2 regions of the Bernardetia sp. genome follow, and region 2 is predicted to be linked to the other one. Evidence: riboswitches for the same ligand, from Rfam matches in the RefSeq annotation. Region 2 holds a riboswitch; the other holds the start of a gene.

Region 1 (7,608 bases), on a different contig from region 2:
ATCTGGCTCTGTGTACATTCTTATTTTGGTAGATTTTAGATTTTCAATATTATTTATGTTTTTAGTTTTAAGAGTGAATACAGAATGTTTTTCATAATTGCTAAGGTCTTCATTCGGATTTCCAAACCTTTCTCCAAGTGTACTGATAATCCAATTACTTTCTTGAACAGAAGTTTCTGAAAAATTGCGTTTGATGTTTTTTTCTGAACTAAAATACAGTTCTGCTAAATCGATAGGAGAATCAACAATAAAAATTCTTTTAGGTGTCAGTTTTTTATTTTCTGTTAGATAGTTTCCCAGTAATAGAGCTACATCCCCACCACTTGAGAAGCCTCCTAAATATACATTGTTGGTAGGTAACTCATTTTTTATAAAAATCTCTTGCATCTGATTGGAAAGCTCTTGCAACTCATTTTCTTCAAACCATAATTTTTGACTATAATTAGAATACAGAACAGCGATTTGCTTTTGTCTAGCTTTTTCTAAAATTTTGAATTCTCTTTTTATGTCTTTAGCTTTTTCTGGATAACCTCCAAACAAGACTAAAACAGCTTTTGGAGGTGTAACATTTGGTTTTTCTAATTCATAATCATCTGTAATCACTTGCTCATAAGTGACTGTCTCTACTTTATTTTTTTCTTTTTGGGTGTTTTGTTGGCAAGAAAAAATTGAAATTAGGATGGTTACGATGAAATATTTTTTCATAGTTTATTAAGGTTATTTTGTTTTTTTATTGGCTGAAATTATGTCTATTTTTTATTCTTCATCGTTTTCAATTAGGTTTTTTGGAGTAGTAGACTAATTTTTACTTGTTGATTCTCTTTCTTTAAAAAATTTATGAACAACAACTTTTTTTTTTTAAAAACTAATATTAAGTCAAAATAACCGAGTTCTGTCTCTTTACAAAACTCGGTTATTTTTTTAAGTGAACTTAACTTGGAAATATATTTTAATCTTGGGTACTGACCTTGATTAAAAATAGGTCAGTTTTCATATCATATATAGATATCTAAGAACTTGTTTAAGAATGGTTTTCTAGCTCAAGATTCCATCTTGTGCTTACCGTTTCGTCAGCATATGCTGACAAAAAAGTGCGTCCAAGCAGAATGCTTGAACGAGAAATAATAAATAAAATTTACTCTACACTTCATTCAAGCTACTTTTTTCCATTGGCTTCGCCGACTTTCAGGTCTTAAACAACTTCTAAATTTACTAAAATTTAAGTTTCAATCCTACTAAGAAATTACGCCCAGCTTGTGGATAGAAATAATTCTGACGAATAGTTTCTCCTCCATAAATATAACCAAACGTATAGCCATTGCTTTCATATTCTTCACTCAAAATATTATTGACAAGTAAGTTGAGTTCTATATTTTTGAAAAACTTATAAGAGAAGTTATAAACAAGCTGCAAATCATTGACAAAATAAGCATCTAGTTTTCTGGTGTCTGTGCTAGTGTTGTCTAAAAACTGCTCACCTACATATTTGGAAAGTAAGTTAATGGAAAAACCATCAGCAGGACGAAAAGAAAATGTATTTGCAGCAATCACAGAAGGCGAAAAAGCAATATCTGTTTCTCCATAATTGATTTCTAGTTGTCCTCCATTGTCATAATCATCTAAATATTCTGTAAAATCACTGATTTTATTTTGGTTAAAGGTAGCATTTGCTGACCAAGAGAATTTCTTACTAAACTGATAGTCTGCCACAACCTCAACACCTGTACGATAACTTTTATCTACATTTTGGCGAGTATAAGAACCTACATCATTTACCTGTCCTGTCAGAATAAGCTGGTCAGTATAATTCATTAGATAATAATTTGCAGACAAAGAGAGTTTGTCAAAACGACCATTCCAACCCAATTCTATATTATCCAAACGTTCTGCTTTTGGGCGAGTAGAAGGTGTAGATTCTGTAAAGTCATCACGATTTGGCTCACGATTCGCTCTTGCCCAAGACCCATAAAAACGATGATTGTCTAACTTGTAGGTCAAACCAAATTTAGGATTGAAAAATGATAAGTTTGCGCTTTGTTTCACATTGCTCAAATTGTTGTCGAAACCTAAAAAGTCGTAATTGATAGTTCGTATTTGAAGGTCTGCAAAAGCAAAAAGGTTTTCAATGACCTGATAGTTTACCTTTCCAAAAAGATTAAAATCTGTTTTGGTAGCATCATTTTCATAATATCTGTCTCTAATTGAACTTTGTGAAGCATATTCTGCCCAAATAATTTCGCCAAAATGTGCTCCTTCATAAATATTATACCCACCTCCAACGATAGCTGTCAAGACAGGTTCGTTGCCTTTTGTAGCATCACTTTCATAGTTGATATTAAAAACAGTTCCATAAAAATCATTGTCTAACCAACGACGGCGAATAAGGTCTGTAGTATTAATTATCGTAGAATCATTAATTACAATTTCTTCTAATCCATAATCAGAAAAATCTTCATCTGACTTGAACTGTTCGAAATATCCCTTTCCTTTTGTATAATGCAAAGCTATGTTTGCTGTAAAATTATCGTTGATTTTTTGGTCAAAAATAAGTTGGTAATGGTCTTGTCCGTAATTATCTATTTCGTTATCATAACCTGCCAATTCGTTGTAAGTTCGGTTTCCTTCTTCTAAAATCTCTTGAGGAACACCATTCCACGCTTGAAAAGTCTGTTCTCTTCCTCCAAAAATATTGAGTTTGATGTTTGTTCCTTTTTCGTTTTGATAGACTCCTGAAACAAAAAATGATTTCAAATCTGAAAATGCCTTATCAATAAAACCATCAGAAGTAATTTTTGAAAGACGACCAGAAAATTTAATTCTATCTTTCAGAAGTCCAGTATTGAACTGTACATTATGACGAAATGTATTGAATGAACCAAAAGAATTACCAATCTCTGCACCTGCTTCATCGCTAGGCTCGTTAGTAGAAATATTGACAGTAGCACCAAAAGCACCTGCACCATTTACAGACGTTCCAACACCACGCTGAATCTGAACTGAACTTGCCGAACTAGCAAAATCTGGCATATTTACCCAAAAAACACCTTGTGATTCGGCATCATTCAATGGAATACCATTAATTGTTACATTAGTTCTTGTTGCATCACTTCCACGTACACGCATTCCTGTATAGCCTACACCAGCACCAGCATCTGAAGTACTGACTACTGAAGGTGTATATTGTAATAAAATAGGTAAATCTTGTCCTAAGTTGCGTTTTTCAATAGCTTCCTTATTAAGTTCTGTTAGTGTAACAGGATACTCTCTATACGATTGAATAACAATTTCTGAAAGTGTTTTTCCGTCTGGTAATTTAACAGCTAAAGTCGTATCTGCCCAAACTCTAAAACTAGATTGGTAAGTCTCGTATCCAATGTATGAAATAGTAAGTGTGTAGTTTTGAGATGGAATAGAGGCAAAGCTAAATTTTCCTTGTGTATTCGTTACTGTTCCCTTAGTGAGATTTGTATTAGTTTCATCAACTTGACTACTTTTTAATACTACAGTCGCACCAATGAGTATTTCTCCATTTTTGTCCTTTACAATTCCAGAAACTGATGGCTTAAAATCACTTTGAGCAAATGAAGTTGATAAGGTAAATAGAAAGAATAAGAGAAATGAGAAAATATTTTTCATAATTTCCGTTTTGTTTTAGTTTGTTTTTGGTTGAAAAGTGTAAAACGGAAAGGGGCAGAGTAAGAAAATCTACCAACACCCTAAGAGTTTTAGAAACTCTTAGGGTGTAAAATATTGAAGGAGCGAATCCCTACGCTTGTATTAGCAAGTTCAGGTTCATCTACAAAATTTTGTATTTAGGGTATAATCTCAGCTTTTGGCTTGTTGAAGCCTCTAGCACCCCTTTCGCACTGCAAAGGTAGATGTTTTTTTGATTTTGGCAAACTAACAGGGTTGCTTTCACAGAACAAGAGCGAAACCCTGCCTTATTCACTCACAAATTATTTTTGTCCTTTTTTTATGCAAAATTTTGTTTTCTAATAAATAAGGTTTATCATTGTGAAGTAAGTCAAGCGAAATTGACTTTTAAAAATATTCAGATTTGTAAACCATCTATTCAAAAAAAGATGAGCCTTAATATTTTCTCTTTTAACTTTTATTATTTCTACTTTTTTAGCCCTCTAGTCAGGACGAAGAAGCAGACTAAAAGTTGATTGCCAAAATTTTAAGTAACAACTCTAACCCTACAAACTTCTAAACCCTGACTTGAAAAAGTTAGGGTTTTTTTTATGCAAAAAAATAACCCTATTAAAAACTAAGACTATGAAAACCATCGCAATTCAAGGAAAACTCTTTTCATTTCATCATTTGGCAGCACAAAAACAATTTGGAGGGAAAAATAATTGGCTTCATTGTCAGAATTTTGACCAGCTCTTAGATGCTGTAGCTACAAAAAAAGTAAATACAGGAATTATTGCTGTTGAAAACTCACTTGTTGGAAATGTAGCAGATAATTATGAAAGAATTGATACAATGAATTTGAAAATTATTGGGGAAATAAATTTACCTATTCAGCTTCATTTAGCTGCCAAAAGAGGAACGCAGATTTCAGATTTAAGCATTGCTTATTCACACCCTGTGGCTCTTGCAGAATGCAGTAATTTCCTCTCTAAAAATAAAATGATTGTTCCAACCAACTTTAGTGATACGGCTGGAGCAATTCGTTGGGTGGCAGAACAGCAGAAAATGAATCAACATTTGGATGCTGCTGCTATTGGAGGAATTGAAGCAATAAATCATTATGGACTACAAGCTATTCAAAAAAATATCCACGACCATCATAACAACACAACAAAATTTTTAGCCATTACACTATAAGGAATGATAAATTATTAATGGTAAATGATAAATAAATGCAACTAAGTAAATGCACACCTGCAAAAACAGTGAAGCTAATTAAAAATAGATAATAGTATAACCTATTGATTTTTAGTTATTTATAAAAATCAACAACATAAACTAAATTTATTTCAACTATGAATATGAATGCTACTCAAAAAATCCCAGTTGCTAAATCAGTATCAGATACTTGCTTAGAACAATGTCGTCAGCAGATAGACCAAATTGATACAGAGCTTATCAAAATAATAGCTCAAAGAATGGAAATTGTCAAAAAAATAGGGGAACACAAACGAAAGAATAAAATACAAACTGTTCAGCCCAACCGATGGCAGGCTATATTAGATTCTCGTCAAAAGATAGCAGAAGAACTAGAATTGCCATCTGATTTGGTCTTAGATATTTTTGAGGTTATTCATCAGATGGCAATTCAAACACAGTCTAAATAAACAATTACGAATGAAATGAAATAAGCACTCTCATTCGATTCGTAATCCGTAATTAAATTATTGTTGTGCCTGTGGAGCTTGAGCAAAAACTCGTTTCATAAGCTCGGTAGAGCGAGCTGAAATATTTGTTCGGATATTGTCCTCTTCTTGTGCTACCAACTTAAAAAGTCCTTCAATCGCTTTGTCTGTGGCGTAGTCATCTAAATCTGGATTTACATTTTTTACAAATGGAATTTGATTGTATTTACTTACTAGGTCACTGTAATAACGAGTAGCATTTACTTTTTCCAAGTTTCTAGCTACAATAGGTTTAAATTTGGCTTTAAGTTGGTCAGTTGTAGTTTTCATCAGATATTGAGTCGCTGCATCTCTGTCTCCTTTTAAGATTCCATACGCATCTTGAATGGACATAGAGGTAATGGCAGATTTGAAAATGGGAGCAGCTTCTTTGGCTGCTTCTTCTGCTCCACGATTCAGCGTTTTGACAAATCTATCTACTTCTGAACCTAATCCCAAGTCACGCAATTTGTTGGCTACTTTTTCAGCATCTTCTGGAAAAGGAATCTTGATGAGTGAATTGTTGAAATAACCTCCGTCTTTGGAGGCTAACCCTGTTCCTTTCACTACTCCCTGTACTAGAGCATCTTTTAAGGCTTTCGAAATTTCCTCTTTCGTGAGTGGCACACCTCCAATACTTCCCAAAACTCCAGCTATTTGTTGTGTAGTACAGCTTGTAGAAAAACCTACCATACCAATCAAGAGAAATAAAAATAAAATACGAGTGGTTCTGCTTATTTTTTTCATAAAAATTAGATTAAAAAATTACGTAGTAATTGAATTTATAAAATTAAAGTTGGCATTTTTTGAGCCAAAAAACTAAAAGTACAATTATAAAAGTATAGAAATTATGATAAGGTTTGGATTACTCTACTTTTTTAAATCTTAAATTATCAGAAGTAATGCTATTACTTGCAAGTTGATTAAGTCTTTGTTACCTTAGCAAATCATTGAAGATTTACGTTTAAAAAGTCGTGAATTTTTAAAAAGAAACAATACATAACCATATTATTTATCATTTTTTAGAGATTTTCTATGAGTGCCACTTCTTCTACAAACAAAAAGCAAGCTGCCATTACAGGTGTTTTTGGCTATGTTCCTGATTATGTCCTTACCAATCAAGAACTTGAAACAATGGTAGATACCAACGATGAATGGATAAAAACACGTACAGGAATAGAAGAAAGACGCATTTTGAAAGAAGAAGGAGTAGGAACTTCTTTCATGGCAACTAAAGCTGTAAAAGGTCTTTTAGAAAAAACAAATACAAAGCCAGAGGAAATTGATTTTCTTATTTGTGCGACAGCTACTCCAGATATGCAATTTCCAGCTACAGGAAATGTTATTGCTCATCAATCAGGCTTAAATTGTTTGAGTTATGACCTAATGGCAGCTTGTTCAGGCTTTTTGTATGGTTTAGTTACAGGAAGTCAGTTCATAGAAACAGGAAAATATAAAAAAATTATAGTAGTAGGAGCAGATAAAATGTCTTCTATCATAAACTACGAAGATCGTCAGACTTGCGTTTTATTTGGAGACGGTGCTGGCGCAGTTCTTTTAGAGGCTAATGAAGAAGGAAATGGTGTAATAGATTCTATCTTAAGAACAGATGGTGCTGGCGCAACCGAACTTTATATGAAAGCAGGAGGAAGCCGTTATCCTGCTACGCCAGAAACAGTTGCTAATAAAGAACATTATGTAACACAAAACGGTGCAGTAGTCTTCAAACATGCTGTTAAAAATATGGCTGACACATCTGCTGAACTTGCTGAAAAACACGGACTCACAGGAGATACAATTGATTTTTTAGTTCCCCATCAAGCTAATTTGAGAATTATAGATGCTACAGCAAAACGTCTTGGGTTAGATTCAGAAAAAGTATTGGTAAATATTGCAAAGTATGGCAATACTACTTGTGCTACTATTCCTCTTTGTTTGAGAGATTTTGAAGACAAATTTAAAAAAGGAGATAATCTTGTTTTGGCAGCCTTCGGAGGTGGCTTCACGTGGGGAGCAGTATATTTGAAATGGGCGTATTAAAACCCATCTGTGTCTTGTAGCTCAAACGTCTTGCCTTTAAGAGAAAGAACAAAGAAATTTTCTTTAGATAGTATTGAACTTGTAGAATGTTTACCCCAAAATATGGTTGCTGAATGTAATTTATAAGCAACCTAATCTTACAGCAATATTTGTAAGCTCATTCTAAATTCAGTAATCTGAAATCTACAATCAAAAATATAAACTTGTA
Region 2 (7,608 bases):
GTTGCCCCAAATCTCCACGCATCATCTCTTTTATTGATTCAGGAAAAGACATCGTTGCACCTTTTTCTAAAATATCAGCTTTTGTATAGCCATTTGCAGTCATAAATAAAGCAAAATCGCCTACTACTTTTGAGCTTGGTGTTACTTTTACTAAATCTCCAAAAAGCTCATTTGCCACAGCATAATTTTTCTTTACTTCTTGGAATTTGTCTCCCAAACCTAAAGACTCTGCCTGTGGGCGAAGATTTGAATATTGTCCTCCCGGAATTTCGTGTTCATAAACTTCTGCTGTGCCTGCTTTTAAGTCAGACTCAAACGGATAATAATATTCTCTTATATCCTCCCAGTAATTTGAAAAGGCATTGAGTTTTGGTAAATAAATTTTCTGTTCACGCTCGTGTCCTTCCATAGCAGCCACCATAGAATTGAAAGAAGGTTGAGAAGTCAAGCCAGACATAGAAGCCAAAGCAACATCTACTACATCAACACCTGCCTCAATCGCTTTCAGATAAGTAGCCGATTGAATAGAAGACGTATCGTGTGTGTGTAAATGGATGGGTAAGCTGACAGTTTCTTTGAGTTTGGAAATCAAAAGTTCGGCAGCATAAGGTCTTAGAAGCCCTGCCATATCCTTAATGGCTAAAATATGCGCTCCTTCGTCTTCTAATTTTTTAGCTAAATCCAAATAATATTCTAAATTGTATTTTCCTTTCGGATTGGTAATAATATCACCAGTATAACAAATACAGGCTTCAGCAAGTGAATTGGTGTGTTTTCTAATCGTTTTGATGCTTACTTTCATGGCTTCTACCCAGTTGAGAGAATCAAAAACACGGAAAATATCAATACCATTTTGAGCAGCTTCTTCTATAAATTTAATAACCAAATTATCTGGATAGGCTTTATAACCTACTGCATTTGAGCCACGAAGTAGCATCTGTAACAAAATATTTGGAGCAGCTTTTCTTATATTTTTTAGTCTTTCCCACGGGTCTTCGTGCAGAAAACGCATCGAAACATCAAAAGTTGCTCCTCCCCACATTTCTAAAGAGAAAACTTCTGGATGATTTTTAGCAAAACTTTCTGTTACAGAAAGCATATCATAAGGACGAACACGAGTAGCCAAAAGCGACTGGTGAGCATCTCTCAAAGTAGTATCGGTGTAATGAATGGCTTTATCTTTCTTAAGCCATTTACAGAAATCTTCTCTGCCCAGTTTTTCTAGTTTGTCTTTTGTTCCTTTTGGAAACTTATCTTGATATTTTTTATCAAAATCTGGAATTTTTGGTGTTCTGAATGTCTTAGTTGGGTCTAATTTCTTTACACTCTCGTTTCCATTGACAGTCGTTTCAGCAATGTAGCGTAAGATTTTTGTTCCTCTATCCAAACGGCGAGGCATTTCAAAAAGCTCTGGATGATTGTCTATAAACTTAACAGTAGCTTCTCCTTTTTGGAACGTCGGATGAGAAATTACATTCAACAAAAAGTCAATATTTGTCTTGACTCCTCTAATTCTAAATTCTCTCAAAGCACGATGCAAACGAACGGCAGCTCCCCAAAGTGTACGCCCTTTTGCCGAAACTTTAATCAACATAGGGTCAAAAAACGGAGAAATTCTAGCTCCTGTATAACAATTTCCTGCATCTAAACGGATTCCGTAACCATCAGCCGAACGATAGGCGACAATCAGACCAAAATCGGGTTTGAAATTATTAGCAGGGTCTTCTGTTGTGATACGACACTGAATGGCAAAACCTTTACAAGGAACATCAGCTTGACTATGAATATAAATTCTTTTGTCTGTAAGTGGATAACCTTGTGCAATCAAAATTTGTGTGCGAACAATATCGATGCCTGTAACCTCCTCTGTGATAGTATGTTCAACTTGCACACGTGGATTTACTTCAATGAAATAAATATTTTCAGCTGCATCTACCAAAAACTCAACTGTTCCGACATTGTTGTATTTTACTTCTTTTGCAATCGATAAAGCATAATCGTACAAAGCATATTTTGTAGTTTCTGAAAGGGTAAGGCTTGGCGCAACTTCAACAACCTTTTGAAAACGACGTTGAACCGAACAATCACGTTCAAACAAATGGACAGTTCTGCCATAATTATCAGCCATTATTTGCACTTCGATATGCTTCGGATTGTCTATATATTTTTCTAAGAAAATAGTATCATCGTTAAAAGCTTTTTTTGCTTCGCTTTTGGCTTCTTTAAAAGATTTTATGAGTGTGGCTTCATCATGACAAACACGCATTCCACGTCCTCCACCTCCACCAGCAGCTTTTATGATGACTGGATAGCCAATTCTTTTGGCTTCTTTAGCTGCAACTTCTGGGGTAGTTAGATTTTCTTGGCTGTCTTCGATTACTGGAACTAACGCACGACGAGCAATAATTTTTGCAGCTACTTTGTCGCCTAACTGATTCATTACCTCTGGTTGAGGACCTATAAAAATAATTCCTTCCTCACGACAACGACTTGCAAAATGAACATTCTCTGATAAAAAACCATATCCAGGGTGGATTGCATCTATTTTTTTTGCCTTAGCAAGTGCAATAATTTCTTCAATATCCAAGTAAGGCTTTAAAGGGTCGTCTTCTGTTCCGATTTGATAGGCTTCATCTGCTTTGTATCTGTGAAGAGAATAACGGTCTTCATAGGTATAGATAGCTACCGTTCGAATATTGAGTTCGGAGGCAGCACGTAAAATGCGAATGGCAATTTCACCACGGTTAGCCACCAAAATACGGTCTAGTTTTTTTATAGTTTCTTTTTGCATGTGTTCAGTTATCAGTTACCAGTTATCAGTTACCAGTAAAAAATGCAGTAAATGACTTCTGTTTTTTGAAATAGGAAAGAGTAATTAGTGCTTTAGCGTGTTTGTGTTGTTTGATTTTTTAAAATTAGAGAAAAAAAGAAGTTTATCAAATCAATTTTACAATCAGTTTAGTAATTTCGTGTAAAAATATAACCTAAAAATATAGCTCATACTTTAGTATGAGAAATAAATCATGTTAGAAAAAATTGTTGTACAACCAATTGGAGGACTTTGTAATCGTCTAAGAGCGATAGAATCTGTCTTACATCTTCTAAAAACCACAGATAAAACGGATTTTGTTACTGTAATTTGGGAAAATAATCACGAGTTAGGAGCAAGCTATAAAAGCCTATTTAAGGAAAATAAAAAAATAAAAGTAGTAGAAACGCTGCCTTTTACTGGTAAAAATATATTTCATCCAGTACAAATGCTAAAAGTTTGGAATGCGATTGAGCCTACTGAAAAAAACTATCAAAAGTCGTATAGGCTTCGAAAGATTTTAGGAAAAGAAAAAGGTTGTGATAAAATTATCTACCTCAATGAAATTTTTGATTTAATAGAAAATGAATTTGATTTTAATAATCTCAAAAAATATAAGTCGCTCTATATCGTTTCTTGCTTTGATTTTGAAATAGACTATCCCAATAAATATTCTATGGAGGATGAAACAATGGCTTTGCCGTTTTCTAGCTTTATACCTCACTATGAAATCAGTGAAAAAATCAATAAAATTACCCATACATTTACAGAAGCAACAATTGGCTTACATATCCGACGAACTGACCACGCAGGAGCAATAGAGAAAAGTCCTTTATCACTTTTTATAGAAAAGATGAATGAGGAGATAGCTGATGATGAAAAAACGAATTTTTTCTTAGCTACCGACGAGAAAACCACTGAAAAAGAACTTATACAATTATTTGGGAACAGAATAATTATTAATAAAGAAAAAGCCTTTGATAGAGATTCAGAAAAAGGAGTGCAAGATGCATATATCGACGTGGCTTGTCTGTCAAAAACTTCAAAAATATATGGTTCTCATGCGAGTTCATTTTCAGAGACGGCTGCAAAAATGGGAGAAATAGAACTGATTGTTTGCAAAAAATAAATTATCTACTTTTTATTGCTTTTTTTCCAATCCATTTATGCTCAATATTTTTCATTAGAAGTGCGTTGTCAAACTTTATAGAACCTTTGGGGAAAATAGACACATCTTCAAAAAAACTAGAATGAACATTTTCTACTTCTAAAGGATGCACTTTCCAATTATCGGTCTGAAGTTCTAAGCCATCAAAACAATCTTTGTTAGGTATTGGAGAATAGCCTAACCTTCCTTGTTCGAAAAAATCAGAAGCCTCTTCTATACTTTCAAAAACGCTTTCACTGTTCCAGTTGTGAGTTGGTTTGGCTTTTATAGACAAAGAAGTCTCATCTTTACTAATGAAACTAACTTGATAATGATTGTTTTCCTCTTTTACATCAAAATTAGCAAGATAATGCACGCCAGAAAATACTTTATTACCTGCCCAAGAGTTTAGTTTGGAAGAGGTATCTCTACGAGGGATGAAAACTCCTTCTCTCATAACTCCTTCTTTATCTGTCCATTCAACAGCAATTCTGTGCGCTCCATTTTCTGATGAAACTCCTATAAACTTTGGGAAACCAGTCGGACGAACTTCTTTAAGACGAATCAGGCAAATGCCTGCGATTCCCTTTTCTTTTACGATTTTAGGATGAAATGGCTTTGGCAAATATTTTTCTAATACTTGTGCATCAATTTGATAATTGATTAAAATTCGTCTTTCTATAAGTCCTGTAATGGTTGGTATTTTCATTTTTTCTATTTTTTACGTGAGAATATTTATTCTAAAATACAACAAACCTCCTAAAATCATTTCACTTTTTGATTTTCAATTGTTTCAAAACTACAAATTCTTTTTTGAGTAGAAATAAAGCCCCTTTTCTTGTCTTATTGTAATTGTCTTACTTGGAAGTAACAAAGACATCACAGTCAGATAAAAACAAACCTAAAATATTACATAAATTATGAAGGTAACATCTTACAACACAAAAGCTACCAACCACAGGAAAATATGAAACAAAGGGAAATATAAAATTTTCATCTTTAATAACCGTGATAACCTTTAATATAGAGATTTTGATTTTAGTACAGTAGCCCTAATCCTCTATAACAAAGGTTGAGATGTGATTATTTTATACTTTTATGGAAGAGCTAAAAAAACAAATTAAATATTTGTAGCTATCTAAAAAAATACTAGCTTTGCCAAATCGTTAGGGGTGCTTATAAAATAGCTGAGATTATACCCTATGAACCTGAAATGTTTAATAACAGCGTAGGAAAACGAGTATTGTAAAGAAAATAAATACTATAATTTTAATTATAGTAAATATAATTATACAAGCCACTTTCGCACGCAGTTGTGAGAGTGGCTTTTCTGATTTAAAAAAATACTAAACAAAATTATTATGTCTGAATTGAATCGCTTCAATGATGTTTTGACAGAATTACGAAAGACTACACCTCTAGTGCATAATATCACAAATTATGTGGTGATGAACAACACGGCAAACGCACTTCTAGCTATCGGAGCATCTCCTGTGATGGCTCACGCTGTAGAGGAAGTAGAAGATATTGTTTCCATTTCATCATCGTTGGTAATCAATATGGGAACGTTAAGTAAAAACTGGGTAGAGGCTATGATTTTGGCAGCCCACAAAGCAAAAGAGTTGAACAAACCCTTTGTTTTTGACCCTGTTGGAGTAGGCGCATCGAAGTACAGAACCGAAACAGCTAAAAAAATAATTAGTACAGCAAGACCTAATGTGATTAGAGGAAATGCCTCAGAAATTATGGCTTTAGCAGAAATAACTAACTCTACAAAGGGAGTAGATAGCACAGCTAGTTCTGATGCTGCCATTAGTGCTGCTCAAAAACTCTCTAACGAACTTGGTAATACTATCATTATTAGTGGAGCAACAGATTATATCATTACACAAGACAAAATCAATGAGATAACTGATGGTGATGCCATGATGTCTAAGGTTACAGGAATGGGGTGTACTGCCACAGCCATTGTAGGAGCTTGTATTGCTGTAGAGTCTGATTATCAACTAGCTTCTACTGTTGCGATGAAAATTATGGGGAGTGCTGGTAATATGGCAGCTAAAACAGCAAAAGGGACAGGTAGTTTTGAAATGAGCTTTTTAGATAGCTTATCTAATTTAAACCAGTTGCAATGAAGCAAGTAGATTATTCCTTAATGTATGTAACTGATGATAGAATAACTAATGATTCCTTATTTTTTCAGATTTTGGAAGATAGCCTAAGAGGTGGAGCAAGCATCATACAACTGAGAGAAAAAAATCTTGATACGAAATCATTTTTTTATAGAGCTTTAAAAACAAAGTCGCTTTGTGAGAAATATGGCGTTCCGTGTATTGTCAATGATAGAATTGATATTGCCTTAGCAATTAATGCAGAGGGTGTCCATGTAGGTCAAAAAGATATGCCTGTTTCTGTAGCAAGAAAGCTATTGGGAAAAGATAAAATTATTGGGCTTTCAGTAAGTAATATCTGTCAAGCCACACAAGCTAATGATTTAGAAATTGATTATATCGGAATCTCTCCCATTTTTGGAACGACCACCAAAACGAAGGATTTAGATGAGCCATTGGGCATTGAGGGACTAAAAAAAATAAAACAAATTAGCTCTAAGCCAATAGTCTGCATTGGAGGAATTAATAAAAAAAATACTGCTCAAATTATTCAAAATGGCGCAGATGGAATCGCTGTTATTTCAGCTATTTCAAAGGCAGACAACCCTAAAATAGAAACAAAAACGTTAAAAAATATTGTATGTCAAGCTGGTACGAAAAAATAAATAAACAAACAGATTATATCCTACAAGAAATAAAAAAACATCCTTTCATTATTGAGTTGATGGACGGAACACTTTCTAAAGATATATTTAATTTTTATATCAATCAAGATGCTCAATACTTAGCTGTGTATAAGAAAATGTTGGCAGCTTTAGCCATCAAATGCTCAGATGAAACAGATACTCAGTTTTTCTTAAAAGCAGCCACAGAAACTATTCATGTTGAAAATGCTCTGCATCAGAATTTTTTGAAAGATTCAAAAGTTATCACTACTCCTTCGCCATCCTGTGAGTTTTACACTAGCTTTTTAGCCAGTAAAATTTATATGCAACCTACCGAAATAGGATTAGCAGCCGTTTTGCCTTGTTTTACTATCTACAAACAAATTGGTGATTATATTTTGGAACATCAAACTGGCAAAGCAAATAATCCTTATCAAGATTGGATAAATACGTATGGTGGAGAAGATTTTGCCAACTCTGTCCGTCAAGCCATAAAAATTACAGACAGATACGCACAAACAGTCTCTGAGAAAACGATTGAAGAGATGAATTTAGCCTTTGAAAAATCATCAAAACTAGAGTGGATGTTTTGGGATAGTGCTTATAACAAAGAATCTTGGAAAATATGAAACAAACCTATAAAAGCGTATTGACTATCGCAGGGAGCGATTCGGGTGGAGGTGCAGGAATTCAAGCAGATATTAAAAGTATAAGTGCTTGTGGTGCATATGCAGCGAGTGTAATTACAGCCACTACGGCTCAAAACACACAAGGTGTGTTTGATATTCATGCCATTCCTATTGCACACCTAGAAAAACAACTAGAAGCTGTTTTGGATGATATTCATTTTGGTGCAGTCAAAATAGGAATGCTACA

What was found. A riboswitch is a leader RNA that binds a small molecule or an ion and turns the genes downstream of it on or off. The one in region 2 is predicted to bind thiamine pyrophosphate.
Region 1: another riboswitch for thiamine pyrophosphate. It lies ahead of QZ659_RS05415 (TonB-dependent receptor); the one in region 2 lies ahead of thiM (hydroxyethylthiazole kinase).

What each region holds. Positions count from the first base shown of each region.
Region 1 covers NZ_JAHDIG010000012.1:69,919-77,526, reverse strand. Annotated here, with positions in the region: gene QZ659_RS05420 (hypothetical protein) at 1-705, opposite strand, end outside; gene QZ659_RS05415 (TonB-dependent receptor) at 1,213-3,636, opposite strand; TPP riboswitch at 3,747-3,870, opposite strand; gene QZ659_RS05410 (prephenate dehydratase domain-containing protein) at 4,279-4,833, shown strand; gene QZ659_RS05405 (chorismate mutase) at 4,992-5,303, shown strand; gene QZ659_RS05400 (DUF4197 domain-containing protein) at 5,361-6,107, opposite strand; gene QZ659_RS05395 (beta-ketoacyl-ACP synthase III) at 6,396-7,400, shown strand.
Region 2 covers NZ_JAHDIG010000101.1:1,195-8,802, forward strand. Annotated here, with positions in the region: gene QZ659_RS19085 (pyruvate carboxylase) at 1-2,791, opposite strand, end outside; gene QZ659_RS19090 (hypothetical protein) at 3,024-3,938, shown strand; gene QZ659_RS19095 (DUF2071 domain-containing protein) at 3,940-4,665, opposite strand; TPP riboswitch at 5,115-5,208, shown strand; gene thiM (hydroxyethylthiazole kinase) at 5,318-6,091, shown strand; gene thiE (thiamine phosphate synthase) at 6,088-6,732, shown strand; gene QZ659_RS19110 (TenA family protein) at 6,708-7,361, shown strand; gene thiD (bifunctional hydroxymethylpyrimidine kinase/phosphomethylpyrimidine kinase) at 7,358-7,608, shown strand, end outside.